2 regions of the Micromonospora sp. bgisy143 genome follow, and region 2 is predicted to be linked to the other one. Evidence: predicted binding sites of a transcription regulator. Region 2 holds the regulator's gene; the other holds the start of a gene.
What was found. Region 2 encodes HrcA, which represses chaperone genes, less so after heat shock. Its sites were predicted from a motif close to GGTTNGCACNCTCNNNNNGAGNGTGCNAACC; they were not measured.
Positions count from the first base shown of each region.

Region 1: groES (co-chaperone GroES) is a predicted target of HrcA. The motif match lies at 9,983-10,013, and genes of this name have one in related genera.

Region 1 is NZ_JBYIRN010000015.1:64,923-79,592, forward strand. It holds gene AC3EN4_RS18545 (sugar phosphate isomerase/epimerase family protein) at 1-757, shown strand, start outside; gene AC3EN4_RS18550 (GuaB3 family IMP dehydrogenase-related protein) at 816-1,934, opposite strand; gene guaB (IMP dehydrogenase) at 1,962-3,524, opposite strand; gene AC3EN4_RS18560 (DUF5319 domain-containing protein) at 3,711-4,127, shown strand; gene AC3EN4_RS18565 (helix-turn-helix transcriptional regulator) at 4,264-5,082, opposite strand; gene AC3EN4_RS18570 (WhiB family transcriptional regulator) at 5,339-5,722, shown strand; gene AC3EN4_RS18575 (molybdopterin-dependent oxidoreductase) at 5,936-7,693, opposite strand; gene groL (chaperonin GroEL) at 7,821-9,464, opposite strand; gene groES (co-chaperone GroES) at 9,535-9,849, opposite strand; gene AC3EN4_RS18590 (THUMP-like domain-containing protein) at 10,109-11,290, shown strand; gene ybaK (Cys-tRNA(Pro) deacylase) at 11,300-11,779, shown strand; gene AC3EN4_RS18600 (sugar ABC transporter substrate-binding protein) at 11,957-13,048, shown strand; gene AC3EN4_RS18605 (ATP-binding cassette domain-containing protein) at 13,164-13,982, shown strand; gene AC3EN4_RS18610 (sugar ABC transporter permease) at 13,979-14,670, shown strand, end outside.
Region 2 is NZ_JBYIRN010000012.1:1,744-16,413, forward strand. It holds gene AC3EN4_RS15875 (carbohydrate ABC transporter permease) at 1-766, shown strand, start outside; gene AC3EN4_RS15880 (carbohydrate ABC transporter permease) at 763-1,593, shown strand; gene AC3EN4_RS15885 (MOSC domain-containing protein) at 1,637-2,278, shown strand; gene AC3EN4_RS15890 (phytanoyl-CoA dioxygenase family protein) at 2,329-3,231, opposite strand; gene AC3EN4_RS15895 (hypothetical protein) at 3,455-4,309, opposite strand; gene AC3EN4_RS15900 (SDR family NAD(P)-dependent oxidoreductase) at 4,559-5,323, shown strand; gene AC3EN4_RS15905 (enoyl-CoA hydratase-related protein) at 5,528-6,337, opposite strand; gene hemW (radical SAM family heme chaperone HemW) at 6,357-7,580, shown strand; gene AC3EN4_RS15915 (DUF4870 domain-containing protein) at 7,644-8,282, opposite strand; gene hrcA (heat-inducible transcriptional repressor HrcA) at 8,496-9,518, shown strand; gene dnaJ (molecular chaperone DnaJ) at 9,592-10,740, shown strand; gene AC3EN4_RS15930 (16S rRNA (uracil(1498)-N(3))-methyltransferase) at 10,742-11,476, shown strand; gene AC3EN4_RS15935 (SDR family NAD(P)-dependent oxidoreductase) at 11,744-12,505, opposite strand; gene AC3EN4_RS15940 (histidine triad nucleotide-binding protein) at 12,553-12,912, shown strand; gene AC3EN4_RS15945 (serine hydrolase domain-containing protein) at 12,909-14,294, shown strand; gene AC3EN4_RS15950 (PhoH family protein) at 14,426-14,670, shown strand, end outside.

The DNA of each region.
Region 1 (14,670 bases), on a different contig from region 2:
GATCACCCCCCGTGAGATCCGCAAGATCCTCGACGACAACGGCCTCGTCGCCAACGGCACGCACGCCTCGATCCAGGCGGCCACCTTCCAGCAACAGTTGGACATCGCCGAGGAACTCGGCATGAAGAACATCGGCACCGGAAGCGACCCGACCAACAGCGCGTACCGGGCCGACTGGGACGCCGCCGCCGACACCTGGAACGAACTCGGCCGGCAGGCGCACGCCCGCGGCATGCGGCTCTACACGCACAACCACGACGTCGCGTACAGCTTCCTGCTCGACTCCGGGCCGCTGGACGCGCAGGGCCGACCCACCCGCTCGTCGGGCATCCGGCGGCTGGAGTACTTCTTCGGCCGGACCGATCCCCGGTACGTCTTCTTCGAGTTCGACATCTACTGGGGTTACGTGGCCCGGTACAAGCACCAGAAGTACGTCGACCCGACCGGTCGGGAGCAGACCGACCTGTTCGACCCGATCCTCAACGTGGCGGACCGGACCAACCGGTTCCCGCTCTTCCACGCCAAGGACGGCGACCGGGACACCAGCGTGCCCAACGGCCACCAGATGGTCCCGCTCGGCGAGGGCGACATCAACTTCCAGCAGTTCTTCCAGACCATCGGCGAGCGGGACTTCCACCACGCCAACTGGGAGATGGACACCGCCCCCGGCGGCACCACGAACCGGGGCCAGTCACTGGACTTCGCGGCGCTCAGCTACCGCAACATGTCCGACCTGACCATCTACCTCAAGAAGTAGCGCGAGGGCCGGCCCGCGACGTCGCGGGCCGGCCCTTTTCGCGTACGGGGTGAGCGCGTCAGCGGTCGAGGACCAGACCGACCTTCTGGAACTCCTTGAGGTCGCGGTAGCCGCACTTGGCCATCGCCCGGCGCAGCCCGCCGAACAGGTTGAGCTGGCCGTCCGCCTCGTCCGCCGGACCGAAGAGCAACTGCTCCATCGAGCCGAGCGGCTCACCGGACACCTCGAAGGCACCCCGGGGCAGCGACGGGTGGCTGGCCGCCGAGTGCCACCACGCGCCACCGGCCGGCGCCTCGTCGCAGAGCGACAGCGGCTCGCCGAGCATCACCGCGTCCGCGCCGCAGCCGAGGGCCTTCGCGATGTCACCGGAGGTCTGGATGTCACCGTCGGCGATCAGGTGCACGTACCGGCCACCGGTCTCGTCGAGGTAGTCCCGGCGGGCCGCGGCGGCGTCCGCGATGGCGGTGGCCATCGGCACCCGGATGCCCAGCACCGACTCGGTCGTCGACCACTCGTCGCCGCCGATGCCCACGATGACGCCGGCCGCGCCGGTCCGCATCAGGTGCAGCGCCGTCTTGTAGTCGGTGCAGCCGCCCACGATCACCGGCAGGTCGAGGTCGGCGATGAACTCCTTGAGGTTCAGCGGCTCGTCGGTCGTCGACACGTGCTCGGCCGAGACGATGGTGCCCTGGATGACCAGGATGTCCACCCCGGCGTCCAGGATCACCGGCGCCAGCGCGAGCGTGTGCTGCGGGGAGACCCGCACCGCCACCGTGCCGCCGCCGGCGCGCAGCTCGCGCACCCGCTCGGCGATCAGGTCGGGACGGATCGGCTCCGCGTACACCTCCTGGAGCCGCTTGGTGGCACGGGCGTCCTCGTCGAGGCCGGCCAGCTCGTCCAGCACCTTCGTCGGGTTCTCGTAGCGGGTCCACAGCCCTTCGACGTTGAGCACGCCGAGACCGCCGAGCTGGCCGAGCCGAACCGCCGACGACGGGCTCATCGTGGCGTCCGAGGGGTGCCCGACGCAGGGGATGCCGAACGGGTACGCGTCGAGCTGCCACGCGGTCGAGACGTCGTCGACGTCCCGGGTCCGGCGGCTCGGCACGATGGCGATGTCGTCCAGGTGGTAACCGCGCTGCGCGGTCTTGCCCAGCCCGATCTCGACCACGTCACGCATGGGGGACTCCAGATTGTTGGGGGATGGTCAGCGGGAGTGGTAGTTCGGCGCCTCGACGGTCATCTGGATGTCGTGCGGGTGGCTCTCCTTGAGCCCGGCCGCGGTGATCCGGATCAGCTGGCCACGCCGGTGCAGCTCGGGGATGCTCTCCGCGCCGACGTACCCCATGGCGGCCCGCAGCCCGCCGATGAGCTGGTGGGCGACCGCGGACAGCGGGCCCCGGTAGGGCACCTGGCCCTCGACGCCCTCGGGGACCAACTTGTCCTCGGCGAGCACGTCCTGCTGGAAGTACCGGTCCTTCGAGTACGACTTGGCCTGCCCCCGGGACTGCATCGCGCCGAGCGAGCCCATCCCGCGGTACGCCTTGTACTGCTTGCCGTTGATGAAGATCAGCTCGCCGGGGCTCTCCTCGCAACCGGCCAGCAGGCTGCCCAGCATGACCGTGTCGGCACCGGCGACCAGCGCCTTGGCGATGTCGCCCGAGTACTGGATGCCACCGTCGCCGATCACCGGCACGCCGGCCGGTCGGGCGGCCCGGGCCGCCTCCATGATCGCGGTGATCTGCGGGACGCCGACACCGGCGACGATCCGGGTCGTGCAGATCGCGCCCGGGCCCACACCCACCTTGATGCCGTCGGCGCCGGCGTCGACCAGCGCCTTCGCACCGGCGTACGTGGCCACGTTGCCGCCCACGATGTCGATCGTGACGTCCTTCTTGAGCCGGCGGACCATGTCCAGCACGGCCCGCTGGTGCCCGTGCGCCGTGTCCACGATCAGCACGTCGACGCCCGCGTCGACGAGCGTGCGGGCCCGCTTGTACGCGTCCTCGCCGACCCCGACGGCGGCGGCCACCCGCAGCCGGCCCGCGTCATCCTTGGTGGCGTTCGGGTACTGCTCGCTCTTGGTGAAGTCCTTCACGGTGATCAGCCCGCGCAGCCGGCCGGAGTCGTCCACGATCGGCAGCTTCTCGACCTTGTGCCGGCGCAGCAGCGCGAGCGCCTCGTCCTTGCTCACCCCGACCTGGGCGGTGACCAGCGGGGTCCGCGTCATGATCTCGCGGACCGGGGTGTCCGGCTCGGAGACGAAGCGCATGTCGCGGTTGGTGACGATGCCGACCAGCTGGCCGTTGCCGTCCACCACCGGGACGCCCGAGATGCGGTACCGCCCGCACAGCTCGTCCACCTCGCGCAGCGTGTCGTCCGGGCTGGCGGTCACCGGGTTGGTGATCATGCCGGACTCGGAGCGCTTCACCAGGTCGACCTGGAGCGCCTGGTCCTCGAGGGAGAGGTTGCGGTGCAGCACGCCGATGCCACCCTGGCGGGCCATGGCGATCGCCATCCGCGCCTCGGTGACCGTGTCCATGGCGCTGGACAGCAGCGGAACGGTCAGTTCGACGTTGCGGGTGAGCTTCGTCCGGGTGTTGACCCGGCTGGGCACGACGTCCGACTCGCCCGGCTGGAGCAGCACGTCGTCGAAGGTGAGCCCGAGCGGAACGACCCGGGCCGAGCCCGCGGGCAGCTCGGGCAGGTGGCCGCCCAGGTCGGCGTGCTCGCCGCCGGCCGGAAGATCAGTGCTGGGCGAATTTTCCACGATTGCTCCCCTGAGCTGCTCGGATGGGCTTCAGCGAGGTGGCGCGGGCGGGCACCGGAACACGCCACGGTGCCGGCACGTCGTCCCATCGTACCCAGTGACCTGCGCGAGCTGGATCGGCGGCGGCTGCCTCGGCGCGGTGCCCGGGGGCGGACGGCCGCGCCGCGTTGGGTCTACGGTGAGGGGGTGCACGACGAGCCCATCGACCCGTTCAACGGCGACCCGGCCGACCCGACCGCCGGGCTGGACGATCCGGGCGACGACGCGACGTCGGATCCGCTGACCGACGTCGAGCGGCAGGACGTGCTGGAGGACCTCGCCGACCTGGAGATCTACCAGGCCCTGCTGGCCCCCATCGGGGTGCGCGGGCTGGTCATCGAGTGCGAGGACTGCCGGGAACCGCACTACTTCGACTGGGACCTGCTGCGGGGCAACCTGCGGCACCTGCTCAACTCCGGGCGGCCCCGGGTGCACGAGCCGGCGTACGACCCGGATCCGGACCACTATGTGACCTGGGACTACGCCCGTGGCTACGCCGACGGGGTGCACGACACCCTGACCGAGGGCACCGAGGACGAACCGGGCACCGCCACCGCCGACTGACGTTCGCGCCGTCCGGGGCGCCTCCGGACCGCTCGCTCAAGATCGTGCAGGAACAGGGAAGTAGTGGCCTCGCCGCGCGGGGAGACCACTACTTCCGGGTTCGAGCACGATCAAGGGCGGGGTGCGGCTCGGGCGTTCAGGAGACCAGGCCGGCTCGGAAGCCGGCGGCGACCGCGTGGGCGCGGTCCCGGGCACCGAGCTTGCGGAACAGCCGACGCGCGTGTGTCTTGACGGTGTCCTCCGAGACGAACAGTTCCCGGCCGATCTCCGCGTTGCTCTTGCCCTCGGCCATGCCCAGCAGCACCTGGAGTTCCCGTTCGGTGAGCCCGATCGAGGACCGGCCGGCACGGGTGCCCGAACCGGGCCGGACGGTGTCGGACTGCCCGGTGGCGGTCCCGTCGGTCGCCGACTCGACCTCGTCGTCGCCCCGCTGCACCGGTACCGATGCCACGCCCGCCGGCCCGTCGCCGGTCGCGGCGGTCCAGCCGGGCTCGGTGGCGCCGCGTACCGACGGCGCGGAGCGGCCCGAGCCGCCGACCGCCGCCGCGTCCCGCGCCGGGTCGGTGACGCGCTGCCGGGAGGCCCGGCCGGGCGCGGTCAGCAGGAGCAGGGCCTTGGCGACCGCGCTGGTGAGGTCGTGGTCGGCGTTCTGGATCAACCCACGGGCGCCGGCGCTGATGGTGGCGGCCGCCGCCTCGGACTCCTCGGCGCCGAGCAGCACGACCGCGGCCTGCGGTGCGCGGGCCAGCACCCGGCGGACGAAGCCCGCGCTGTCCGGCCGCGTCAGGGCCGTGTCGGCCAGAACCACGTCGGCCGGCCGTTCGGCGAGTCGCAGCATCACCTCGGGGTCGGAGACGGCGGTACGAACGATCGCGGACAAACCCAGCCGTGCGGCAGCAGAAGTGAGGTGCTGAGCCGCGAGCGGTGTCCGAACGCACACAAGAACGGTACGCACTGTGTTGGTCTCCTCTCCGCACACGAGCAGACCATGACGGCGTCGGCTGGGGAGGAGGTTCCCGGCAATCATCTGAACTTTTCCGACAGATGGGGCAAAAGCCGCAAGTTGCCAGGCGTTTTGGATCACAGACGTGTGAGCCGGCAACGACCCGGGTACCGGGGGGTCCAGGCCGGGAACGGTGCGCCTGCGCGGCCCGCCGCCCGGAAGCCGGCCACAAGCATTCTCGCGGTGCCGCGCGGGAGGAGGGGTGCTGATGTCGAACGTACGTAGACTGCCCGGACCCATCGTCGACCTCTGGGACTGGCAGCGGCTCGGTGCCTGCCGAGGCCGGGACAGCGCGCAGTTCTTCCACCCGGACGGAGAGCGTGGGTCGTCGCGGCTGCGGCGGGAGTCCCAGGCCAAGTCGGTCTGCCGCGCCTGCCCGGTCCGCGCCGAGTGCGCCGCGCACGCGCTGTCGGTCCGCGAGCCGTACGGCGTGTGGGGCGGCTTCAGCGAGTCGGAGCGGCTGCGCCTGCTCGCCGTCGGCTGGGAGGACCTGGCGGACCGCCGGCAGATCCGGGTCGACGTGGCCCGTCTGGAGGCCCGCCTGGGCCGCCCGCACAAGTCGACGGTCCCGGCCCAGCGCAACGTGGCCTGACCCGACACACCACCCCGACATCACGAACCGCGCTCCCGCCCAGCGGGAGCGCGGTTCAGCCGTACCCACCCACCCACCCCGGCCCCTGACCCGCCGGCCCCGCCTCGGTGATCATGAAGTTATTACCCGCGATACGCCGTGAGCGTGGCGATAACTTCATGATCACCGAGGGCTGAGCGGGGGCCCGGGTGGGGTGGGTGGGGCGGGTTGGGGTTAGCGGACGTTGACCGTGACCGTGTGGTAGCCGGTGGCGCCGTCCGGGGCGACGCTCTGGGTGCGCTCGGTCTGGGTCTCGCCGGTCGCGTCCGTCGCCCGGACCTGGAGCCGGTGCTCGCCCGGCGTCGCGTCCCAGCGCCAGGACCACTGGACCCAGGTGTCCACGGACACCGTCGGGGCCAACTCCGCCTCCTGCCAGGGGCCGTCGTCGACGCGTACCTCGACCCGGCTGATCCCCCGGTGCTGCGCCCAGGCCACGCCGGCCACCGTCACCGGACCCGCGGTCAGCCGGTTGCGCCGCCGTGGCGCGTCGATCCGCGACTGGGTCTTGATCGGCCCCTGGGCGGACCATCCGCGCGGCACCCAGTACGCGTCGAAGTCGGCGAAGCGGGTCAGTTCCAGCTCGGTCACCCACTTGCAGGCCGACACGTAGCCGTAGAGACCGGGCACCACCATCCGGACCGGGAAGCCGTGCTGGACCGGCAGCGGCTCGCCGTTCATGCCGATCGCCAGCAGCGCGTCCCGCCCGTCGCGCAGCGCGGCGGTGGGGGTGCCACACGTCCAGCCATCGACCGACCGGCCGACGACCTGGTCGGCGTCCTCGTCCGGCTGGACCTCGTCCAGCAGTTCCCGCAGCGGTACGCCGAGCCAGCGCGCGTTGCCGATCAGGTCCCCGCCGACCTCGTTGGAGACACAGGCCAGCGTGACGTACCGCTCGACCAACGGTCGGGCCAGGAGATCCGCGTAGCTGTAGGTGCGCTCGGTGCCCACCCGGCCGTGGATGCGCAGCCGCCAGGTGTCCGGGTTCACCTGCGGCACCACCAGGGCGGTGTCGATCCGGTAGAACCCGGAGTTCGGGGTGACGTACGGCGCGAGCTGGGCCAGGGACAGGTCCGCGCCCGCCGGCACGGCCGGTGCGGGTACGGCCGGTGCGGGCAGCCGGATCGCGTCCCGGGCGGCCGAGACACCCCGTCGGCCGGCCAGCCAACGCCCGCCGAGACCGGCCACGGCCGCCGTACCGAGCAGCACTCCGGTGCCGGTGAGGAACCGCCGGCGCGACTCCGGGTCGACCCCCTCGACCGGCGCGGCCGGTGTCACCGGGACCGGCGGCCCGGCCGGCGACACCGGCTCGCCAGCGCCCCCCGGCGAGCCATCAGGAGCGCCCGGCGAGCCACCAAGCCCGGCCGACGAGCCACCAAGCCCGGCCGACGAGCCACCAGGCCCGGCCGGCGAGCCAGGAGCGGCCGGCGAGCCAGGAGCGGCCGGCGAGCCAGGAGCGGCCGGCGACACCGGCGCGGGTGGGGTCCAGGGCCAGGGGTCCAGCTCGAACGGGCCGGCGATGAACAGCCAGAGCACCAGAGCGCCGAGCGCGCCGCCGACCAGCGACGGCAGCGCGTCGAAGACGTCCGCGCCGGGGCGGGTCAGCGCGGCGGCCACACCGACCAGGCCGAACGCCGCGATACCGGCCTGACCCACGGCCAGCCAGCGGACCGCCAGCATGCCGAGCAGGGCGGCGAACCCGGCCAGCAGCAGGGCCGTTCCGGTCAACAGGGCAATCTTGTCGGCGGTCCCGAAGACGTCGATGGCGAACTGCTTGAGCGGCTCGGGAACGGCGTCGACGACCACCCCGCCGACCGCGACCAGCGGTGCCGACCGGGGTCCGGTCAGCACCGCCACCGGCTCCGCGCTGCCGATCGCGACGGCGGCGGCGGTGACTCCGGCCAACGCGGCGTACCGCCGTGACGTGGTGCTCATCGGCCCAGTGTGCGCGATCATCTCGGCCGGTCGCCAACGACGTCAGCGGTTGGTAATGATCGCCCAGACGAAACCGGGGCACACCGCCGTACGGCGGTGTGCCCCGGAACGGGTGTCGCTACAGGCCCTAGAAACCCGGGCCGTGCTGGTGGCCGTGGCCGTGGCCGTGCCCACCACCGGCGGCGGCCGGCTCGGGCTGCTCCGGCTTGTCCACCACGAGGCTCTCCGTGGTGAGCAGCAGGCCGGCGATCGACGCGGCGTTGGTGACGGCGTTGCGGGTCACCTTCACCGGGTCGATGATGCCGGACTTGACCAGGTCGCCGTACTCGCCGGTGGCCGCGTCGAGACCGCTGCCCCACGACATGCCGGCGACCTTCTGGGTCACCACGTAGCCGTCGTGGCCGGCGTTCTGCGCGATCCAGCGCAGCGGCTCGACCAGCGCCTTGCGCACGATCGAGACGCCGACCTTCTCGTCGCCGGTGAAGCCCAGGTCGTCGTCGAGCACGGGGAGGATCTGCACCAGGGCGGCGCCACCGCCGGGCACGGTGCCCTCCTCGACCGCGGCCTTGGTCGCCGCGATGGCGTCCTCGATGCGGTGCTTGCGCTCCTTCATCTCGACCTCGGTCGCCGCACCCGCCTTGATCACGGCGATGCCGCCGGAGAGCTTCGCCAGCCGCTCGGCCAGCTTCTCCCGGTCCCAGTCGGAGTCGGAGGCCTCGATCTCCTTGCGGATCTGGGCCACCCGGTCGTCGACCTCGGCCTTCTGGCCGCCGCCGTCGACGATCGTGGTGTTCTCCTTGTCGACCACGACGCGCCGGGCGGTGCCGAGCACCTCCAGGCCGACCTGGTCGAGCTTGTAGCCCAGCTCCGGCGCGACCAGCTCGGCGCCGGTGGAAATCGCGATGTCCTGGAGCATGGCCTTGCGCCGGTCACCGAAGCCCGGGGCCTTCACCGCGCAGACCTTGAGGGTCTTGCGCAGCGAGTTGACCACCAGGGTGGAGAGCGCCTGACCGTCCACGTCCTCGGCGATGATCAGCAGGGGCTTGCTGTTCTGCAGGACCTTCTCCAGCAGCGGCAGCAGCTCCTCGATCGCCGAGATCTTCTGCGTGGTGACCAGGATGTACGCGTCCTCCAGGACGGACTCCTGGCTCTCCAGGTCGGTGACGAAGTTCGGCGAGATGAAGCCCTTGTCGAACTGGAGACCCTCGGTCACCTCCAGCTCGGTGGTGAGCATCGAGCCCTCCTCAACGGTGATGACACCGTCGCGGCCGACCCGCTCCATCGCCTCGGCGATCAGCTCGCCGATGGTGGCGTCCTGCGCGGAGATCGTCGCCACGTTCGCGATCGACTCCTTGCCGGCGACCTCGACGGCCCGGCCGAGCAGCGCCTCGGAGACCTTGGCGGCCGCCGCGTCGATGCCCCGCTTGAGGCCGGCCGGGTTGGTTCCGGCGGTCACGTTGCGCAGGCCCTCGCGGACCATCGCCTGCGCCAGCACGGTCGCGGTGGTGGTCCCGTCGCCGGCGACGTCGTTGGTCTTGGTCGCCACCTCCTTGACCAGCTGCGCGCCGAGGTTCTCGTAGGGGTTGGTGAGCTCGATCTCCTTCGCGATGGTCACGCCATCGTTGGTGATCGTCGGCGCACCGAACTTCTTGTCCAGGACGACGTTGCGCCCGCGCGGCCCGAGGGTGACCTTGACCGCGTCAGCGAGGGCGTTGACACCGTGCTCCAGCAGGTGTCGGGCGTCGTCCGAGAAGCTGAGGATCTTCGCCATGAATGTCCCTTCGAAGCGCCGCTGCCCCGGCCCGGCGAGCCGGACCGGGGCAGCGACACTGATCGGTTGCTTACTTCTCGATGACCGCGAGGACGTCGCGGGCGGAGAGCACCAGGTACTCCTCGCCGGCGTACTTGACCTCGGTGCCGCCGTACTTCGAGTAGAGGACGGTGTCGCCGACCTGCACGTCAACCGGGACCCGGTTGCCGTTGTCGTCGACGCGCCCCGGACCGACAGCGAGGACGGTGCCCTCCTGCGGCTTCTCCTTGGCGGTGTCGGGGATCACGATGCCCGACGCCGTGGTGGTCTCAGCCTCGTTCGCCTGGACCACGATGCGGTCCTCGAGCGGCTTGATCGCAACCTTGGTCGCGGTAGTCACGGGCATACCCTCCTGGGGTACTGGTTTCGTTGCCGGCCAGCGGGGCTGACCAGCGTCAATCTGCCTCATGCCACCGGGCGGGGCCGTCGTCGCGGGTGCCGGTCCGCCTGGCGTGCGCACCCGGGTCGCGAGACCCGGAAGCTGGCACCCTCAGGGCGAGAGTGCTAATCGCAGGTTATTCCGTGGCTAGCACTCCGTCAAGGAGAGTGCCAGCGCGTCGCGCCCCGCCAGCGGGTATTTTCCCCTCGGCCGGGAGAATGGGCCGGTGGATCTCGATCAGTTGGCGGCACTGCGTACCCCCGAGGGGTCGGCCGCCCTCACGGCGGCGGCCGAGCTGGCCGGCGGCGATCCACTGGCCGCGGCGTCGGCGCTGCGGGCGGCCGGGGTGCCCCCCACGCTGGCGGCGGCGGCCCTCACCCAGGCCGAGCTGCGGCACCGGGCGGTGGGCAAGTTCGGCCCGGCCGCCGCCGGGATGTTCCTCACCCGGCCCGGCCTGGAACAGGCGACCCGCCGGGTGGTCGCCGACCGGCGGGCCGCCCGGCTGCGCGCGGCCGGCGTGCGCACCCTGGCCGACCTCGGGTGCGGCCTCGGCGCGGACGCGCTGGCCGCCGCCCGTGCCGGCATCCGGGTGTACGGGGTGGAGGCCGACCCGGTGACCGCGGCGATGGCCGCCGCCAACGCGGCCGCCGCCGGGCTGGCCGACCTGTTCACGGTCGAGTGCGGCGACGCGACCGCGTTCGACGTCGCCCGGGTGGACGGCGTCTTCTGCGACCCGGCCCGGCGGGCCACCGGCACCGGACGACGGATCTTCGACCCGCGTGCCTACTCGCCGCCCTGGGACTTCGTGACCGGCCTGGCCGAGCGGGTGCCGCGCACGGTGGTGAAGGTGGCGCCGGGCCTGGATCACGCGCTCATCCCGGCCGGCGCGGAGGCGGAGTGGGTCTCCGTGGACGGCGACCTGGTCGAGGCCGCGCTCTGGTGTGGTGAGCTGGCCGAGGTGCCCCGCCGCGCCAGCGTGTACCGGCAGGAGATCCACCGGCTCACCGGCTCGGGGGACACCGAGGCGCCGGTCGGGCCCCCGCGCCGCTACCTGTACGACCCGGACCCGGCGGTGGTCCGCGCGCACCTCGTCGCCGAGCTGGCCTCGGAGCTGGACGCCGGCCTGGCCGATGAGAGCATCGCGTACCTCTACGCCGACCGCCCGACCCGCACCCCGTACGCGCGCTGCCTGGAGATCACCGACGTGCTGCCGTTCTCGCTCAAGCGCCTGCGGGCGTTGCTGCGCGAGCGTCGGGTGGGCCGGGTGGAGATCCTCAAGCGGGGTTCGGCGTTGACGCCGGAGCAGTTGCGGCGGGACCTACGCTTGGCCGGGGACCAGGCGGCGAGCCTGGTGCTGACTCGGGTGGCCGGAGCGCCGACCGTGCTTATCGGCCGGCCCGTGGTCTAGGTTCGGGGCGTGGCGGGACAGGGCACTCCGGCAACGGCACTACTGGTCAAGCGCGGGATCGCGCACCGTACCCATCCGTACCGGGTCGCACCGGACGCCCCGAACTACGGCGCCCTGGTGGCGGCGGCGCTCGGTGTGGCGCCGGAGCGGGTCTTCAAGTCGCTGGTGACCGAGGTGGATGGCGTCCTCACCGTGGCGGTCGTACCGGTGACCGGCGAGCTGGACCTGAAGGCGCTCGCGGCGGCGGTCGGCGGCAAGCGGGCGGCGCTCGCCGACCGGACGGTCGCCGAGCGGGCGACCGGCTACGTGCGGGGTGGGATCAGCCCGCTCGGGCAGCGGCGGCGACTGCCCACCGTGCTCGACGACTCCGCGTTGGACCTGCCCACGATCTACGTCTCCGCTGGTCGACGCGGGCTGCAGCTCGAACTGGCGGCGGCGGACCTGGTGGCGCTCACCGGTGCCCGTACCGCGCCGTTGCAGGCCCGCTGACCTGTCGTTACATCGTTCTTTTGGTGGGATGTTCGGCGAGTAACAGTTGCGTTGCTGAATTGTTATCGCTTCCAACAAACTTGGGACCTGCGCGGTCTTGTGGTGCTGGTGTGACGCGGAATACGTTGCCGGACACAACAAAACAACACCTCCCCCACCTCCGAAAGGACCCTGCACATGCGTAAGGGGATCCTCACCATCGCCGCCGTGGGCCTGCTCGCGACCGGCGGTTTGACCGCGTGCGGCGACGACGACTCCGGCTCCGGCAGCTCCGCCAAAACTCCCAAGATCGGCGTGATCCTCCCGGACAGCAAGTCGTCCGTCCGCTGGGAGACCGCGGACCGTCGCTTCCTCGAGGAGGCGTTCAAGGCCGCCGGCGTCCAGTACGACATCCAGAACGCCCAGAACGACAAGACCGCGTTCCAGACCATCGCCGACCAGATGATCACCAGCGGCGTCACCGTGATGATGATCGTCAACCTGGACTCCGGCACCGGCAAGGCCGTGCTCGACAAGGCCAAGTCGCAGGGCGTCGCCACCATCGACTACGACCGACTCACCCTGGGCGGCTCGGCCCAGTACTACGTGAGCTTCGACAACGAGGTCGTCGGCAAGCTCCAGGGCGAGGGCCTGTCGAAGTGCCTGACCGAGAAGGGCGCCAAGAACCCCGTCGTGTCGTACCTGAACGGCTCCCCCACCGACAACAACGCCACCCTGTTCAAGGCCGGCTACGACTCGGTGCTCAAGCCGAAGTTCGACTCCAAGGAGTACGTCAAGGGCCCCGAGGACGCCGTGCCGGCGTGGGACAACGCCCAGGCCGCGACGATCTTCGAGCAGCAGCTCACCAAGGCCAACGGCAAGATCGACGGTGTGCTGGCCGCGAACGACGGCCTCGGCAACGCCGCCATCTCGATCCTCAAGAAGAACAAGCTCAACGGCAAGGTGCCGGTGACCGGCCAGGACGCCAGCACCGAGGGCCTGCAGAACATCCTCGCCGGTGACCAGTGCATGACCGTCTACAAGGCCGTCCGCGAAGAGGCCAAGGCCGCCTCGGACCTGGCCATCGCGCTCGCCAAGGGCGAGCGGAAGGACACCGGCCAGACGGTCAAGGACCCGGAGGGCAACCGCGACGTCCCATCGGTGCTGCTCACCCCGAAGGCCATCTACAAGGACAACGTCAAGGACGTGATCGCCGACGGCTACGTGACCAAGGAAGCGGTCTGCACCGCGGCGTACGCCAAGGCCTGCGCCGACGCCGGCATCAGCTGACCGACGCCGCAGTACCCGCCGGGACGACCACCGCCGCCCGGCACGGGAGCACCCCTCCCGTGCCGGGCGGCGCCCGCCGGACGGGCCCCGACCCTCCCTTAAGAAGGAGACCCCCGTGTCCGCGACCCCCCTGCTGGAGCTCCGCGGGATCGACAAGAGCTTCGGTCCCGTCCAGGTGCTCCGCGACGTCGCCCTGACCGTCCACCCGGGTGAAGTGACCGCGCTGGTCGGCGACAACGGCGCCGGCAAGTCGACCCTGGTGAAGTGCATCAGCGGCATCCACCCCACCGACGCCGGCGAATTCCTGTTCAACGGCGAGCCGGTGCACATCGGCAGCCCCCGCGACGCCGCCGCCCTCGGCATCGAGGTCGTCTACCAGGACCTGGCGCTCTGCGACAACCTGGACATCGTGCAGAACATGTTCCTCGGCCGGGAGAAGCGCAGCGGTCTCGTCCTGGACGAGCCGACCATGGAGCAGCTCGCCGCCGAGACCCTCGCGGGGCTCTCCGTCCGCACCGTCACCTCGCTGCGCCAGCACGTGTCCAGCCTCTCCGGTGGTCAACGCCAGACCGTGGCCATCGCCAAGGCGGTGCTGTGGAACAGCAAGCTGGTGATCCTGGACGAGCCGACCGCCGCGCTCGGTGTGGCGCAGACCGCCCAGGTGCTCGAACTCGTCCGCCGCCTCGCCGACAACGGCCTGGCCGTGGTGCTCATCTCGCACAACATGAACGACGTCTTCGCCGTCGCCGACCGGATCGCCGCGCTCTACCTCGGCCAGATGGTCGCCCAGGTGAAGACCACCGACATCACCCACGCCCAGATCGTCGAGCTGATCACCGCCGGGCGTTCGGGCGCACTCGGTCTCGCCACCGAGCCGGGCAGCAACGGCGACGGCCCGCAGCCGGCCGAATCGATTCCAGGAGGCGACCGATGACCACCACCGCCGTGCGCAAGGACGGCCCGGCGGCCGTCACACCGCCGCCGACCGTCGGCGGGCACGCCCGCAACTACCTGAGTCGGGTACGCGGTGGCGACGTCGGCGCGTTGCCGGCCGTACTCGGCCTCATCGTGCTCTGCACGGTGTTCGCGGTCATGCGGCCCTCGTCGTTCCTGTCGGCGGGCAACTTCGCCAACCTCTTCACCCAGGGCGCGGCGGTCACGGTGATCGCCATGGGCCTGGTCTTCGTGCTGCTGCTCGGTGAGATCGACCTCTCCGCCGGCTTCGCCAGCGGCGTCTGCGCGGCGGTACTGGCCAATGTGGTCACGGTGCTCGGTTACCCCTGGTGGGTCGCCGTCCTCGCGGCGATCGCCACCGGCCTGGTGATCGGCACAACCATCGGTCTGCTCGTGGCGAAGATCGGCATTCCGTCCTTCGTGGTCACCCTCGCCGGTTTCCTCGCCTTCCAGGGCATCGTGCTGCTGCTGGTGAAGGATGGCACCAACATCTCCGTCCGCGACGACGTGCTCGTCGCAATCGCCAACCGCAACCTCGCCCCCACCCTCGGTTGGGCGCTGGCCGTCATCGCGGTCGTGGGCTACGCGGCGGTACAACTACTGCGGCACCGCAACCGGGTGGCCCGCGGCCTGATCAGCGACCCGATCGCCGTGGTGGCGCTGCGGAT
Region 2 (14,670 bases):
GCTCGGCAACTACACCGACATCCTCTCGGACCCGTTCTTCCTGACTGTCCTGCGCAACACGGTCCTGTTCGCCGCGGCGAACGTGCTGCTCACGATGGTGCTGGGCACCCTGGTCGGCCTGCTGCTCAACCGGCTCGGCCGCAAGATGGCGACCTTCGTGGCCAGTTGTGTGATGCTCGCCTGGGCCACCCCGGCGCTGACCGGCACGATCGTCTGGAAGTGGATCTTCGACGACACGAGCGGCCTGGTCACCTGGCTGTTCAACGCGCTGCCGGACGGGTTCTCGAACGCCCTGTTCGGCCGCACCGACTGGACCGGCTACGGCTGGTTCAACTCGCCCCTGCTGTTCTTCGCCATCCTCACCCTGGTGGTCGTCTGGCACTCGTTCCCGTTCATCGCGGTGAGCGTGCTCGCCGGCCTCAAGAGCGTGCCGAGTGAGCTGCACGAGGCGGCCCGGGTGGACGGCGCGAGCCCGTGGCGGGTCTTCTGGAAGATCACCTTCCCGCTGTTGCGCCCGGTCTTCGGGATCCTGATCGTGCTCTCCACCATCTGGGACTTCAAGGTCTTCACCCAGCAGTTCGTGCTGGCCGGTGGCACCCAGGACCGGCCGACGTTCATGCTCTCCATCTACTCGTACGCCGAGGCCTTCTCGCCGCCGCCGAAGTACGGACTCGGCGCGGCCATCGCGGTGATCCTCACGCTGATCCTGCTCGTGGTCACCGGCTTCTACGTGCGGATGGTGCTCAAGCAGGAGGACGAGTCGTGAAGAAGGTCGCCCTCAACGCCGCCGGGCTGCTGGTCGCGCTCTTCGCGGCGTTCCCGGTCTACTGGATGATCTCGACGTCGCTGAAGCCGAGCAGCGAGATCTTCTCGTCCACCCCGCAGCCGGTGCCGACCCATCCGACGCTGGCGCACTACCGGGAGATCCTCACCGGCAACCTGATCCCCGGAGTGACCTTCCTCGACTTCTTCGTGAACAGCGCGATCGTCGCGGTGTCCACGGTGGTGCTCAGTGGTCTGGTCGCGCTGCTCGCCGCGACGGCGGTGGCCCGGTTCCGGTTCAAGCTCCGGACCAGCTTCCTGATCATGCTGCTGATCGTGCAGATGATCCCGTTGGAGGCGCTGGTCATCCCGCTGTTCCTGATGATCCAGCGGCTTGGGCTCTACAACACCCTGCCCAGCCTGATCCTCACGTACCTCGGCTTCTCGCTGCCGTTCGCGGTGTGGATGCTGCGCGGGTTCGTCGCGGCCGTGCCCAAGGAACTGGAGGAGGCGGCGGCGATCGACGGCGCGAGCCGGGCCCAGACCTTCCGCCGGGTGCTGTTCCCGCTCGTCGCGCCCGGTCTGGTCGCCACCAGCATCTTCTCCTTCATCACCGCGTGGAACGAGCTGATCTTCGCGTTGACGTTCATCAACGACCAGGGGCGCTACACCCTGCCGGTGGCGATGACCTTCTTCTTCGGCCGCGACGACACCAACTGGGGGCCGGTCATGGCCGCCTCCACGTTGTTCACCCTGCCGGTCATCATCTTCTTCCTGCTGGTGCAGCGGAAGATGGTGTCCGGCCTGGTGGCCGGCGCCGTCAAGGGCTGACCACACGGGGCTCGTCGGGACGGGTCACCGCTAGGCTGCCGGCATGACGGGCAGGGTGGCAGCGGTGAACCTCGGCATCGTGACCGAGGCGCAGTGGGCCGGCGACGCGAGCGGTCGCAGCGGCATCGACAAGCGTCCGGTGGACGCGCCGGTGTCGCTGTTGACGGAGGGCCTGGCCGGTGACTTCATCGGCGAGCGTGCCGTGCACGGTGGCCCCGACCAGGCGGTGTACGCCTACGCCGAGGAGGACGCCGCCTGGTGGTCCGCCGAACTCGGCCGAGGCATCGGGCCGGGGGGTTTCGGGGAGAACCTGACCACGTACGCGGTCGACGTGTCCGGGGCGGTGATCGGCGAGCAGTGGCAGATCGGGTCCGCCCTGCTCCAGGTGACCAAGCCGCGGACGCCCTGCACCACGTTCGCCGGGTTCTGGGGCGTACCGGATCTGATCAAGCGGTTCACCGTCCGGGCCGCCCCGGGGGCGTACCTGCGGGTGCTGCGCGAGGGCGAGGTGGGCGCGGGGGACCCGGTCGAGGTGGTCGAACGGCCGGCGCACGGGGTGACCATCGGCGAGGTGTTCCGGGCCACCAGCCTGGAGCCGGAGCTGCTGCCCCGACTGCTGGAGGCACCCGACCTGCCGGAGTCGATCCGGGAGAAGGTCCGCCGCCGCCTCGCCGGTCGCGGCTGAGATACGAGGAAGGCCCCCGGCGGACCGGGGGCCTTCCTACCAGCGATACGTCAGCGGAGCCAGGGGATGCTGCGGTCGAGCAGACCGCGCTCCTTGAGCTCCTTGCGCAGCGGGATCTCGTCGTCGACGTACCCGTCCCAGTTGATGCCCCAGTAGTTGGCGGTGTGGGTGCCCTCACCGATCAGCTGGCGCTGCACGGGCGTGCGGTTGCGGTACCACTCGCCGTTCACGTCGGGGTGCAGCTCGTCCAGCGGACGGATCCACCGGTAGGTGTAGCCGACGAAGAGCATCTTGCGGGTGATGGTCGACAGGTTCGTCGAGCGCGAGTGCCACTGCCGGCGGTCGAAGATGAACGCGTCGCCCGGGTTGGCGGTGATCTCCACCGTGCCCTCCGGGTCCGGGTTGTGCACGCTGAGGTCCTTGGGCCGGTCCAGCGAGTTCCACAGGTGGCTGCCCGGGATGACCTTGGTGGCGCCCCGGCCGGTCTCCGACAGGTCGGACAGCACGTACGCGACCTTCAGCGAGAACATCGGACGCGGCAGGTTCGGGTCCATGGTCTCCGGGTCGGAGTTCTGCCGGTACCCGTCCTGGTGCCAACCCCAGTACGGCTTCTCCGGCTCGGCGGCCGGCGGGGTGACGTCCAGGTGGTTGTGGTGGGTGTAGATGTTCCAGCCGGCCAGCCCCCACATGTACGGGAAGGCGATCGGGTGGGTGAGCAGCTCGCCGAAGAGCTCGTCGCGCTCCAGGAAGCCCAGCAGGTGCAGGGTGCCGTCCTTCTTGGTGGTGCCCTTGGCCTGCTCCTCCGCGTAGACGCGGTCGACCGCCGCCTCCAGCGCCGCCCGGTGGTCCTCCGTCAGGACGTTGCGCAGCAGGAGGAAGCCCTGCTCGTGGAACTCCTTGCGGTCAGTGTCGCTGATCGGTTCGTAGCCGGTCCGGTCGCCGTAATCGAACACCGCGTCGTACCCCTCCCCATGAGGTGAAACCATTTCTGGCACAGGCCGCCGATCGTAACGCGCGTGCCGGGGCGGCGGGAGGGCGAGCGGCGGCCGTACAGCCCGGGGCCGGACCGCGTGCAGTGGAACCAGTGCGGGGAGTCACATTTACGTGATCGCCGGCCAGGTTTACGGATGTTTGTCCGATTGTGCGGTCACTGCCGGTTAAGAGATCCGGGTTCGGTCAGCCCTCGGCGAACACCTCGGCCACCACCTGGCCGGCGGGGCCCTGCGCGCCGGTCACCCGGCCCCAGGTGCCGTTGCGGGCGGTCCACTCCAGGTCGCCGAAGCGGACCCGCTTCACCCCGTGGTCCTGGGCGTGCGAGACCAGCCAGTGCGCGTACCGCCAGCCGTCGCGCTGGTCCTGCGCGGCCACCGCCAGCCCGGTCTGGCTGGCGTCGTCGGCGTTCGACACACCCCAGTCCAGCGCGAGGTTGCGGGTCAACTGCGCGGCCGCGGCCGCGCCGTGCATCACCGGGGTACGCCCCACCGTGCACGCCACCGCTTCGCCGGCGTCGCCGAGCAGGGCCTTGGTGAGCACCTCGGAGTCGTCGGCCCACTTTTGGTACGCCTCGGGGAACGCCGAGCGTTGCACCCGTTGGGCGGCGTCGGTGACCCGCATCTTCTCCCAGCCGCGCACCTTCTTGAGCGCCTTGTAGAACCTGTTCGTCGCGTACCGGGGGTCGCGGATCTGTTCCGGCGTGCCCCAACCCTTGCTCGGGCGCTGCTGGAACAGCCCCAGCGAGTCGCGGTCACCGTGGTCGAGATTGCGGAGCCCCGACTCCTGGTACGCGGTGGCCAGCGCGACCACCACGGCGCGCTCGGGCATGCCGCGCTGGACGCCGATCGCCGCGATGGTCGCCGCGTTCGCCATCTGCTCGACGTCCAGGACCACCCGGCCGTCGGCCTGGACCGTGCAGGTGCGCCCCGCCAGCGGCAGCCGCAGTTCGTCCCCGACCCGCTTGAGGACGAGCCAGATCGCGATCACGGCGACGAGGATGAGCACCACTCCGCCCGCCACGGCTGCCCGAGTTCGCACCCACACCTCCTGATCGACAGTTCGACAAGCGTACGTCCCCGTCGGCGTCGTCCGGGTCGTTCGACCGGTTCGGGCTCCGCTCAGCCGTCGCGTACGGATCGGGACGTTCCCGCTCCCGCGCCGAACTCACCTGCCGCTGGAGATCGTGTCTGCCACGTCACCCGCCGTCAACCGGCGGAAGATATTGCCTGGTCACGGGCTTTTCTCGATTGACACGTCAATCGGACGTGCGGAGCGAGGAGGAGTGTGATGGGAACGCTTGACGGCAAGGTGGTGCTGGTGACCGGCACCGGCGGCGGTTTGGGTCGCGTCGCGGCGCTGACTTTCGCCCGCGAGGGCGCGAAGGTGGTCGGGGCCGACATCCAGGTCGACGGCAACACCGAGACGGTCGACCTCGTCCGCGCCGCCGGTGGGGAGATGACGAGCATCGCGCCCGTCGACCTGACCGACCCGGAACAGGTCCGCCAACTGGTCGAGGACGCCGTGGCCGCCTACGGCGGGCTCGACGTGGTCTACAACAACGCGGCCGCGCTGCGGTTCGGCCCGCTGCCGGACTTCTCGGTCGAGGACTGGCGGTACACGATCGTCGGTGAACTCGACATCCCGTACCTGGTGTCGAAGTTCGCCTGGCCGCACCTGGTGCGGCGCGGCGGCGGCGTCATCATCAACGCCGCCTCGATGGCCGGGATGATCGCGGGTCACGTCCCGCCGATGGTCGGCCACACGGCGGCGAACGCCGGCGTCATCGGCATGACCCGGCAGCTCGCGCTCGAAGGGGCGCCGCACGGCATCCGGGCGGTGGCGGTCAGTCCCGGGCCCATCCTCACCCCGGCCAGTGACCGCGACCTGGGGGACAACCAGGAGGCCCGGAACGCGATCACCGCGAAGACGATGCTGAAGCGGTTCGCCCGCCCCGAGGAGGTCGCCGAACTGGTGGTCTTCCTCGCGTCGGACCGGGCGTCGTACATCACCGGCGCCAACTACGCGGTCGACGGCGGCGCGAGCGCGTGGTGACCGACGTCGGGGCACCGCCGCTTCCGGGCCCCGCCCCTTCCGGGCGGGGCCCCGGCCCTCATCGAGAACCTTTGCTCTGCTTCACCGGACGCAACACTCGAAGCCCTTGAGTGTTGCGTCCGGTGAAGCAGAGCAAAGGACGTGCGGGAGGGCATGGGCACCCGGCAGCCCGGCGATCACCGCGACCGGGCGACGCCCCCGGTCCTACCCGGCGTGATCAGCAGAACCGCCGTCCAGAGCGGCAACCCACCGCGCCGGCCTCTTCTCTCGGAACGCCAGAACCCCTTCGCGCCCTTCGTCGGAGAGGAAGTAGCCGGTCGAGAGCGCGGACAGGCGGGCCAGGTCGCCGCGCAGCTCGGCGGTGCCCGGCCGGCGCAGCAGATCCTTCGTGCCGGCCAGCGCGCCGGGCGCGCCTCGGACCAGGGAGTCGCAGTAGCCCTGCACCACGTCGTCCAGCTCCTGGGCCGGCACCGAGGCCGTCACCAGGCCGACCTCGGCGGCCCGCCGCCCGTCGAAGGTGTTCCCGGTCAGGTACAGCTCGGCGGCGGCGCGGGGGTGCAGCCGGGGCAGCACGGTCGCCGAGATCACCGCCGGGATCACCCCGATGCGGACCTCGGTGAACGCGAACGTCGCCTCGTCGGCGCAGACCGCCAGATCGGCGGCGGCGACCAGGCCCAGTCCGCCGGCCCGCGCGGGCCCGGCGACCCGGGCCAGCACCGGCTTCGGGCACTCCCAGAGCGCCGCCAGCACGTCGCCCAGCATGCCGGCGGGCACGGTGCCGCTGGCGTACGCCGCGGCGGTCTCCTTCAGGTCCGCGCCGGAGCAGAAGACCGGCCCGGTGTGGTCGAGCACGATCACCCGGACCCGGTCGTCGGCCACCGCGTCGGCCAGCCCGGCCAGCAGTTGGGTCATCAGCGCGGTGGAGAGCGCGTTGCGGTTGTGTGGGCTGTCCAGGGTGAGGGTGGTCACCCCGCGGGCCGTGGCGACCCGCACGAGCACGTCGGGAGAGGTCATGCCGGGCACACTAGTGGCCATGCCCGGCGTCCTTCCAGATGGTGAGACCGTCCCCGTCGACGGATCGCTGCCCGCCACCGCCACCACCGCGGTCGGCGCACGCGGCTTCGGCGTGTACGTCCACGTGCCGTTCTGCGCCAGTCGCTGCGGCTACTGCGACTTCAACACGTACACCGCCGCCGAGCTGGGCGGGGGCGCGAGCCGCGAGGCGTACGCCGACACCGTGCTGGCCGAGCTGGCGCTCGCCGACCGGGTGCTCGGCGACAACCCGCCGCCCCGGGTCGACACCGTCTTCGTCGGTGGCGGCACGCCCACCCTGCTGCCCGCCGACGACCTGGCCCGGATCCTCGACGGCATCGACCGCACCTGGGGGCTGGCCGCCGACGTCGAGGTGACCACCGAGGCCAACCCCGAGTCGGTCACCCCGGAGTCGCTGCGGCGGCTGCGGGCGGCCGGCTACACCCGGATCTCGCTGGGCATGCAGTCCGCCTCCCCGGGGGTGCTGGCGATCCTTGACCGCACGCACAGCGCCGGCCGGGCCACCGCCGCCGCCTCCGAGGCGCGCGAGGCCGGATTCGACCACGTCAACCTGGACCTGATCTACGGCACGCCGGGGGAGCGGGCCGAGGACTTCGCCGGCACGCTGGAGCAGGTCGTCGCCGCCGGGGTGGACCACGTCAGCGCGTACGCCCTCATCGTGGAGGACGGCACCCGGCTCGCCGCCCGGATGAAGCGCGGCGAGGTGCCGTACCCCAGTGACGACGTGGCGGCGGACCGCTACCTGGCCGCGGAGGCCGCCCTCGACGCGGCCGGCCTCTCCTGGTACGAGGTGTCCAACTGGGCGCGCACCGACGATGCCCGGTGCCGGCACAACCTGCTCTACTGGACCGGCGCCGACTGGTGGGGCCTCGGGCCGGGCGCGCACAGCCACGTCGGCGGGGTGCGCTGGTGGAACGTGAAGCACCCCACGACGTACGCCCAGCGGCTGGCCGCCGGCGCGTCACCCGGCCTGGCCCGCGAGGTGCTCACCACGGACGAGGCGCACATGGAGGACGTGATGCTCCGGCTGCGGCTCGCCAGTGGGCTGCCGCTGGGGGTGCTCGACGACGCCGGCCGGGCCGGTGCCGCGCGGGCCCACGCCGACGGCCTGCTGGACGCCGAGCGGTACGCCGCCGGACGGGCGGTGCTCACCCTGCGCGGCCGGCTGCTCGCCGACGCGGTCGTACGCGACCTGCTGCCCTGAGCCGGACACCCCGCCCGGCCGGCGGCGGTGTGCCGGACCGGCCGGGGGAGCGGCCGGCCCGGATCACTTGATGAAGTTGGCGGAGAGCGGGTAGCGGTAGAGCTGCCCCTCGTTGGCCTTGATACCGGCCAGGATGCCGCACACGGCCCCGAGGATGATGGCCGCCGCGACGCCGATGAAGCCGATCAGGACGCAGGACAGCACCCAGCCGACCAGGCCAACGATCGACCAGATGAGCTGGAAGTTGAGCGCCGACACGGCGTGCGCCCGGACGGTCGGGGACTGGCTGCCCCGGGCCAGCAGCGCCACCAGCGGGGCGATCCAGCCCAGCACGCCACCGCTGATGATCGCGCCGGCCGCGCCACCGAAGTGCGCGACGAGCGCCCAGGTCTTGTCCTCGTTGTTGGCGTAGCCGCCGCCGGGGCTACCGAAGGCGCCACCGGTCGGATACCCGCCAGTCGTGCCACCCGGCGGGTAACCGCCCGGCGGGGGGTAGCCACCGGGCGGAGGGTAGCCGCCCGACGGCGGTTGGTCACCGGTGGGCGGCGGATAGCCACCGGCCGGGGGATAGCCGCCCGGGCCGGGTGCCCCGGACAGTGGTGCGGTGGGCGGCTCGGCCGACGAGGACGAGCCGGGGAGATTCGGTTCCGGCGGGTAGCTGCCGGGGTCTCCCGCGCCGGGAGGGCGAGGTGGTTCAGTCATGGTTGTCACGGTAGGTGCCGTGAGCAACGCCGCACCAGAGCGACATCGCCCTCTCGCCCGGGCCGATCGGCCCGCGCGAGGTGGCACGGGCCGTCGTTGATCATCGCGTCGGCGGGTCCACCGACGTAGACTGGCACTCGTTACAGTCGAGTGCCAGGACGGTCCGTCGGCCCGGGTGGGCCGGCGGCCGACGTGCGACAGGAGGTGCGGAGGATGGGTCTGGACGACCGCAAGCTCGCCGTGCTCCGCGCCATCGTCGAGGACTACGTCTCGACCCAGGAGCCGGTCGGCAGCAAGGCGCTTGTCGAGCGGCACCAGCTCGGTGTCTCCCCGGCGACGGTTCGCAACGACATGGCCGTGCTGGAGGAGGAGGGCTACATCCGGCAGCCGCACACCAGCGCCGGCCGGGTGCCCACCGACCGCGGCTACCGCCTCTTCGTCGACCGGTTGTCCCGGGTCAAGCCGCTCAGCCCGGCCGAACGCCGGGCCATCGAGCGTTTCCTGGTCGGGGCCGTCGACCTCGACGACGTGGTGCACCGCACCGTACGGCTGCTCGCCCAGTTGACCCGGCAGGTGGCCGTCGTGCAGTACCCGAGCCTGGCCCGCTCCTCGGTGCGCCACCTGGAGCTGGTGCCGATCTCCACCACCCGGCTGATGCTCGTCATGATCGCCGACACCGGCCGGGTGGAGCAGCGGCTGGTGGAGCTGCCCGGGCCGGTGCCCGCCGACGACGTCACCGACCTGCGTCGCCTGGTCAACGAGAAGCTGGCGGGCGAGCGCCTGTCGGACACGCCTCCCCTGGTGCAGGCGTTGGTGGAGGAGGCGCCGGTCGCGCTGCGCCCGGCCATGACCACGCTCTCCACCGTCCTGCTGGAGACGCTTGTCGAGCGGCACGAGGAACGCATCGCCCTGGCCGGCACCGCCAACCTGACCCGGGGCGGTCTGCTCGACTTCCAGGGTTCGCTGCGGCCCATCCTGGAGGCGTTGGAGGAGGAGGTCGTGCTCCTCAAGCTCATCGGCGAGACCGAGCCCAGCACGACCCGGGTGCTGATCGGCGACGAGAACGAATTCGACAACCTGCGTGCCGCCTCGGTGGTCAGCACCGGGTACGGCCCGGGCGCCACCATCGTGGGCGGCCTGGGGGTGCTGGGCCCCACCCGGATGGACTACCCCGGCAATATCGCCATGGTGCGCGCCGTGGCACGCTACGTGGGCGAGCTGCTGGCCCAGAACTGACCAGTCAGGGCCGACGGCCGGCTGCGGCCGCCGGTCGGCGCAACGCGAGACGAACATGAGGACACGGAACGCAGTGGCCAGGGACTACTACGGCATCCTCGGTGTCAGCCGGGAAGCCTCCGATGACGAGATCAAGCGCGCCTACCGCAAGCTGGCACGCCAGTTCCACCCGGACGTCAATCCGGACCCGGAGGCCCAGGAGAAGTTCAAGGACATCAACGCCGCGTACGAGGTCCTCTCGGACGACCGGAAGCGGCAGATCGTCGACCTGGGCGGTGACCCGCTCGCCCCGGGCGGCGGGGGCGCGGGCGGCCCGGGTGGTCCCGGCGGCGCCGGCCCGTTCGTCGGTTTCCAGGACATCATGGACGCGTTCTTCGGTGGCGCCGGCGGCGGCGCCGGCCGTGGACCGCGTCCCCGGACCCGGCCGGGCGCGGACGCCATCCTGCGCCTCGAACTGGACCTGCACGAGACGGCGTTCGGCGTCGAGGCCCCGATCACCGTCGACACCGCTGTGCTCTGCACCACCTGCTCGGGCGCCGGCACGGCCGCCGGCACCCACCTGGCCACCTGCGAGGCGTGCGGCGGTCGGGGCGAGGTGCAGTCCGTGCAGCGCACCTTCCTCGGTCAGGTGGTGTCGGCCCGGCCGTGCACCGTCTGCCAGGGCTACGGCACCACGATCCCGCACCCCTGCCCGACCTGCGCCGGCGACGGCCGGGTACGCACCCGCCGCTCGCTGACCGTGAAGATCCCGGCCGGCGTCGAGGACGGCATGCGGATCCGGCTGGCCCAGCAGGGTGAGGTCGGCCCGGGCGGTGGCACCGCCGGTGACCTCTACGTGGAGATCCACGAGCGTCCGCACGACGTCTACTCCCGCAAGGGCGACGACCTGCACTGCAGGGTCACCGTGCCGATGACCGCCGCCGCGCTGGGCACCCGGCTCACCATCAAGACGCTGGACAGCGAGGAGACCGTCGACGTCAAGGCCGGCACCCAGCCGGCCAGCACGCTGCGCCTGCGCGCCCGGGGCGTACCGCACCTGCGCGGCACCGGCCGGGGCGACCTCTACGTGCACCTGGACGTCCGGACGCCCACCAAGCTCGACCCCGACCAGGAGAAGATGCTGCGCGACTTCGCCAAGACCCGGGGCGAGGAGGTCGCCGAGCTGACCAAGCAGGGCGGCTTCTTCTCCCGGATGCGCGACGCGTTCAACGGCCACGCCTGACGTGTCGGCGCCGCTGTTCCTCGTCGACGCGCTGCCCACCGGCGACGCGGTGACGCTCGACGGCCCCGAGGGGCACCACGCGGCCACCGTGCAGCGGCTGCGGGTCGGTGAGGAGCTGCTGCTCGCCGACGGCCGGGGCGGCACGGCCGCCGCCGTGGTCACCGCCGTCGGCCGGGGCAGCCTGGAGGCCACCGTCACCTCTCGGGGGTACGCGGACGCGCCGGTACCCCGGATCGTCACCGTGCAGGGCATCGCCAAGGGTGACCGGGGCGAGCTGGCCGTGCAGGCGATGACCGAGGTCGGGGTGGACGAGATCGTGCCCTGGGCGGCGTCGCGCTCGGTCACCCAGTGGCGCGGCGACCGGGGCGTACGCGCCCGGGAAAAGTGGGTCGCCACCACCCGCGAGGCCGCGAAGCAGGCCCGTCGGCCCTGGTTGCCGGTCGTGGCCGGCGCGCCCGACGAGTCCACCGCCACGGTCGCCCGCCGGATCGCCGGCGCCGCCGCCGGATACGTGCTGCACGAGGAGGCCGACGAGCCGCTGACCGGCGTCGACCTGCCGTCGGCTGGGGAGATCGTCCTCGTCGTCGGCCCGGAGGGTGGCATCGCCCCGGCCGAGCTGACCGCCTTCCGCGAGGCCGGCGGCCGGCCGGTACGCCTCGGGCCGGAGGTGCTGCGGACCTCAACGGCCGGCGTGGCCGCGCTCAGCGTCCTCGCCACCCGCCTCGGCCGCTGGTAGTCCGACCTTCAGTCGCGGCGGGCCGCCGTGTCCGGCGGGTCGTGTCCGCCGGTCGTATTCGGCTGCCGCACCCGGCCGTCGTGTCCGGCACCGGCAACCTCGTCGGCGTCCTTTGCTCTGCTTCAACGGACGCAACGGTTTCGGCCCTTGAGTGTTGCCGTGGTTGAAGCAGAGCAAAGGACCCGATGAGTGGCCCGGAGGCCCTGCCGACCCCGGGGAGCGCCGGCGCTGAGGCCGTGCTCACCCCCCTGGCTGCGCAGGGAGCGGTCAGCTGCGCAGGTACGAAGCGCCGTTCAGGTCGACGATCGTGCCGGAGGCCCACTCCGCCTCGGGCGAGGCCAGCCAGTGCACCGCGGCCGCGATCTCCTCGGGCCGGGCCACCCGGTCGAAGGGGCTCTGCGCCCGGATCGCCGCGCCCCGCTCACCGCGCAGGTGCTCGGTCGTCATGTCGGTCGCCACGAAGCCCGGCGCCACCGTGGCGACCGTGATGCCGTACGGCGCGAGCGCCACGGCGAGGGACTGACCGAGCGCGTTCAGCCCCGCCTTGCTGGCGCCGTACGCCGGCTGCTCCGGCTCGCCCCGGAACGCGCCCCGGGACGACACGTTGACGATCCGGCCACCCCGCTCGCGCAGGTGCTGGGCGGCGCACCAGATCACGTTCCCGGCGCCGGTCAGGTTGGTCTCCAGCACCTGCCGCCAGCGTGCCTGCCACTCGTCGTACGAGGTGCCGAAGATCGGGTGCGGGACGTCCCGGTCGCCGTACGTGCCCGCGTTGTTGACCAGCACGTCCAGGCCACCGAGCTGCTCGGCGGCCCGGTCGACCATGCTGCGGACCGCCTCGGGGTCGGTGAGGTCGGCGCGGACCACCACGTGCCCCGACCCGGGCAGCCCGGCACGCAGCTCCTCGGCCGCCTCGGCGGAGTCGCGGTGGTGGATCGCCACCCGGTCCCCGCCGGCGGCGAACGCCTCCACCACCGCCCGGCCGATGCCGCGCGAGGACCCCGTCACCAGAACCGCCCGATCCGTCATGCCGGCCATCCTGCCTGAGCCGTGTCTGCCGTCCTTACACTGCCCCGATGGGATCCGACTGCCTGTTCTGCCGCATCGTCGCCGGGGAGATCCCGGCCACCGTGGTCCGCGAGACCGACACCACGCTCGCCTTCCGCGACATCGACCCGAAGGCCCCGGTGCACGTCCTGGTCATTCCGAAGGAGCACTACGCCGACGTCGCCACCCTGGCCGAGGGTGATCCGGCGCTGGCCGGGGCGGTGCTGGCCACGGCCGCCGCGGTGGCCGAGGACGAGGGGCTGCTCGGCGACGGGTTCCGGCTGATGTTCAACACCGGGGCGTACGGCGGGCAGGAGGTGTTCCACGCGCACGCCCACCTGCTCGGCGGTGCGCCGCTCGGCCCCATGCTCGCCCGGGACCTGACGTGACGGCCGGCAGCGACGCGTACCCCCGGTTGGATCGGTTGGTGCGCCGGGTGCAGGCCGACGCCCGCGTTCCGGCGGTGTCGGCGGCGCTGCACCGGGCCGACCGCCCGCTGTGGAGCTGCACCGTCGGCAGCACCGGCACCGACAGCGCGCTGGGGCCGGAGACCCAGTTCCGGATCGGCTCGGTCACCAAGACCTTCACGGCGGTGCTCACCCTCCAGTGCCGCGACGACGGGCTGCTGGACCTGGACGACCCGGTGGGTCGGCACCTGGACCTGCCGGCGCACGGCGAGCTGACCGTACGCCGGCTGCTCTCGCACACGGCCGGCCTGCAACGCGAACCGTTCGGTGACGTCTGGGACACCCTCGACGCGCCGGACGGCGCCCGGCTGGTGGCCGAGCTGGGTCGGGCCGAGCGGGTGCTGCCGCCGGGGCGACGTTTCCACTACTCCAACCTCGCGATGGCCGTACTCGGCCTGCTGGTCGGTCGGCTGCGCGGCGGCAGCTGGGCGGAGGTGCTGGCCGAGCGGGTCCTGACCCCGCTGGGGCTGTCCGACACGACCGTGACCCCGCGCCCCTCGGCGGCCACCGGGTTCCTGGTCGACGCGTACTCCGACGAGGCGCACCCGGAGCCGCCCACCGACTTCGGCGCGGTCGGCCCGGCCGCCCAGCTCTGGAGCACCGCGACCGACATGGCCCGCTGGGCGGCGTTCCTCGCCGACCCGGCGGCGCTCGACCCGACCGGTGCGGTCCTCACCCCGACCACGCTGGACGAGATGCGCTGGCCGTCGACCACCACCGACGAGACGCTCTGGGCCGCCGGCTTCGGGCTCGGCCTGATCCTCGTCCCGCAGGGCGAACGGGTGGTGCACGTGGGGCACGACGGGGCCATGCCCGGATTCCTCGCCGGGGTGTACGGCCGCCGGGGCGGCGACGGCACCGCCGGGGCGATGGGCGCCGCCGTGCTCGGCTCGTCCGGTACCGCGACCGAGCTGTTCGACCTGCCGCACCGGCTGCTCACCGAGGCGGTCGCGCACGACCCGGCCGACATCGCGCCGTGGACGCCCGGCGCACCCGCCCCGGCGGCCCTACGGGGCATGCTCGGCCGCTGGTGGGGCGAGGGTTTCGAGTACGTCTTCTCCTGGCGCGACGGCGCGCTGCGGGCGCAGGGCGCGGGCGACCCGCCGGGCCGCCCGCCGGCGGTCTTCGCGCCGCTGCCGGACCGGCCGGACGTGTTCCGCACGGTCTCCGGCCGGGAGGTCGGCGAGCTGCTCCGGCTGACCCGTGACGAGACTCGGACGGTGGTCCGGATGCACTGGGCCACCTACCGGTTCACCCGCCACCAGGAGACCTTCGACAGGTACGACTTCCGGGCCGGTAGTTGATCGCGGCCAGCGGAAATGGGCGCGATGCGGCCCGCGTTGAACCGATACGATGGGTGTAACGTCCGCACGCCGTGCCAACCGGGCCGGCGCCGAGATCGAGAGCAGGTGCGCAGGGCCCCTCGGCCCGACCTATGACTGGCACCCCACCTCCCGGCCCGCCCCGGGTGCAGACCAGGATCACCGTGCCCGACCCCAAGATCATGGTCAATCTGCTGGGCGCGGGTGACGAGATCCTGCGCCTCGTCGAACGCTCGGTCGCCAGCGACGTGCACGTCCGCGGCAACGAGATCACCATCACCGGCGCCCCCGCCGACAACGCCCTCGCCGAGCGGGTCTTCAGTGAGCTGCTCGAACTCATCGAGAAAGGCGAGACCCT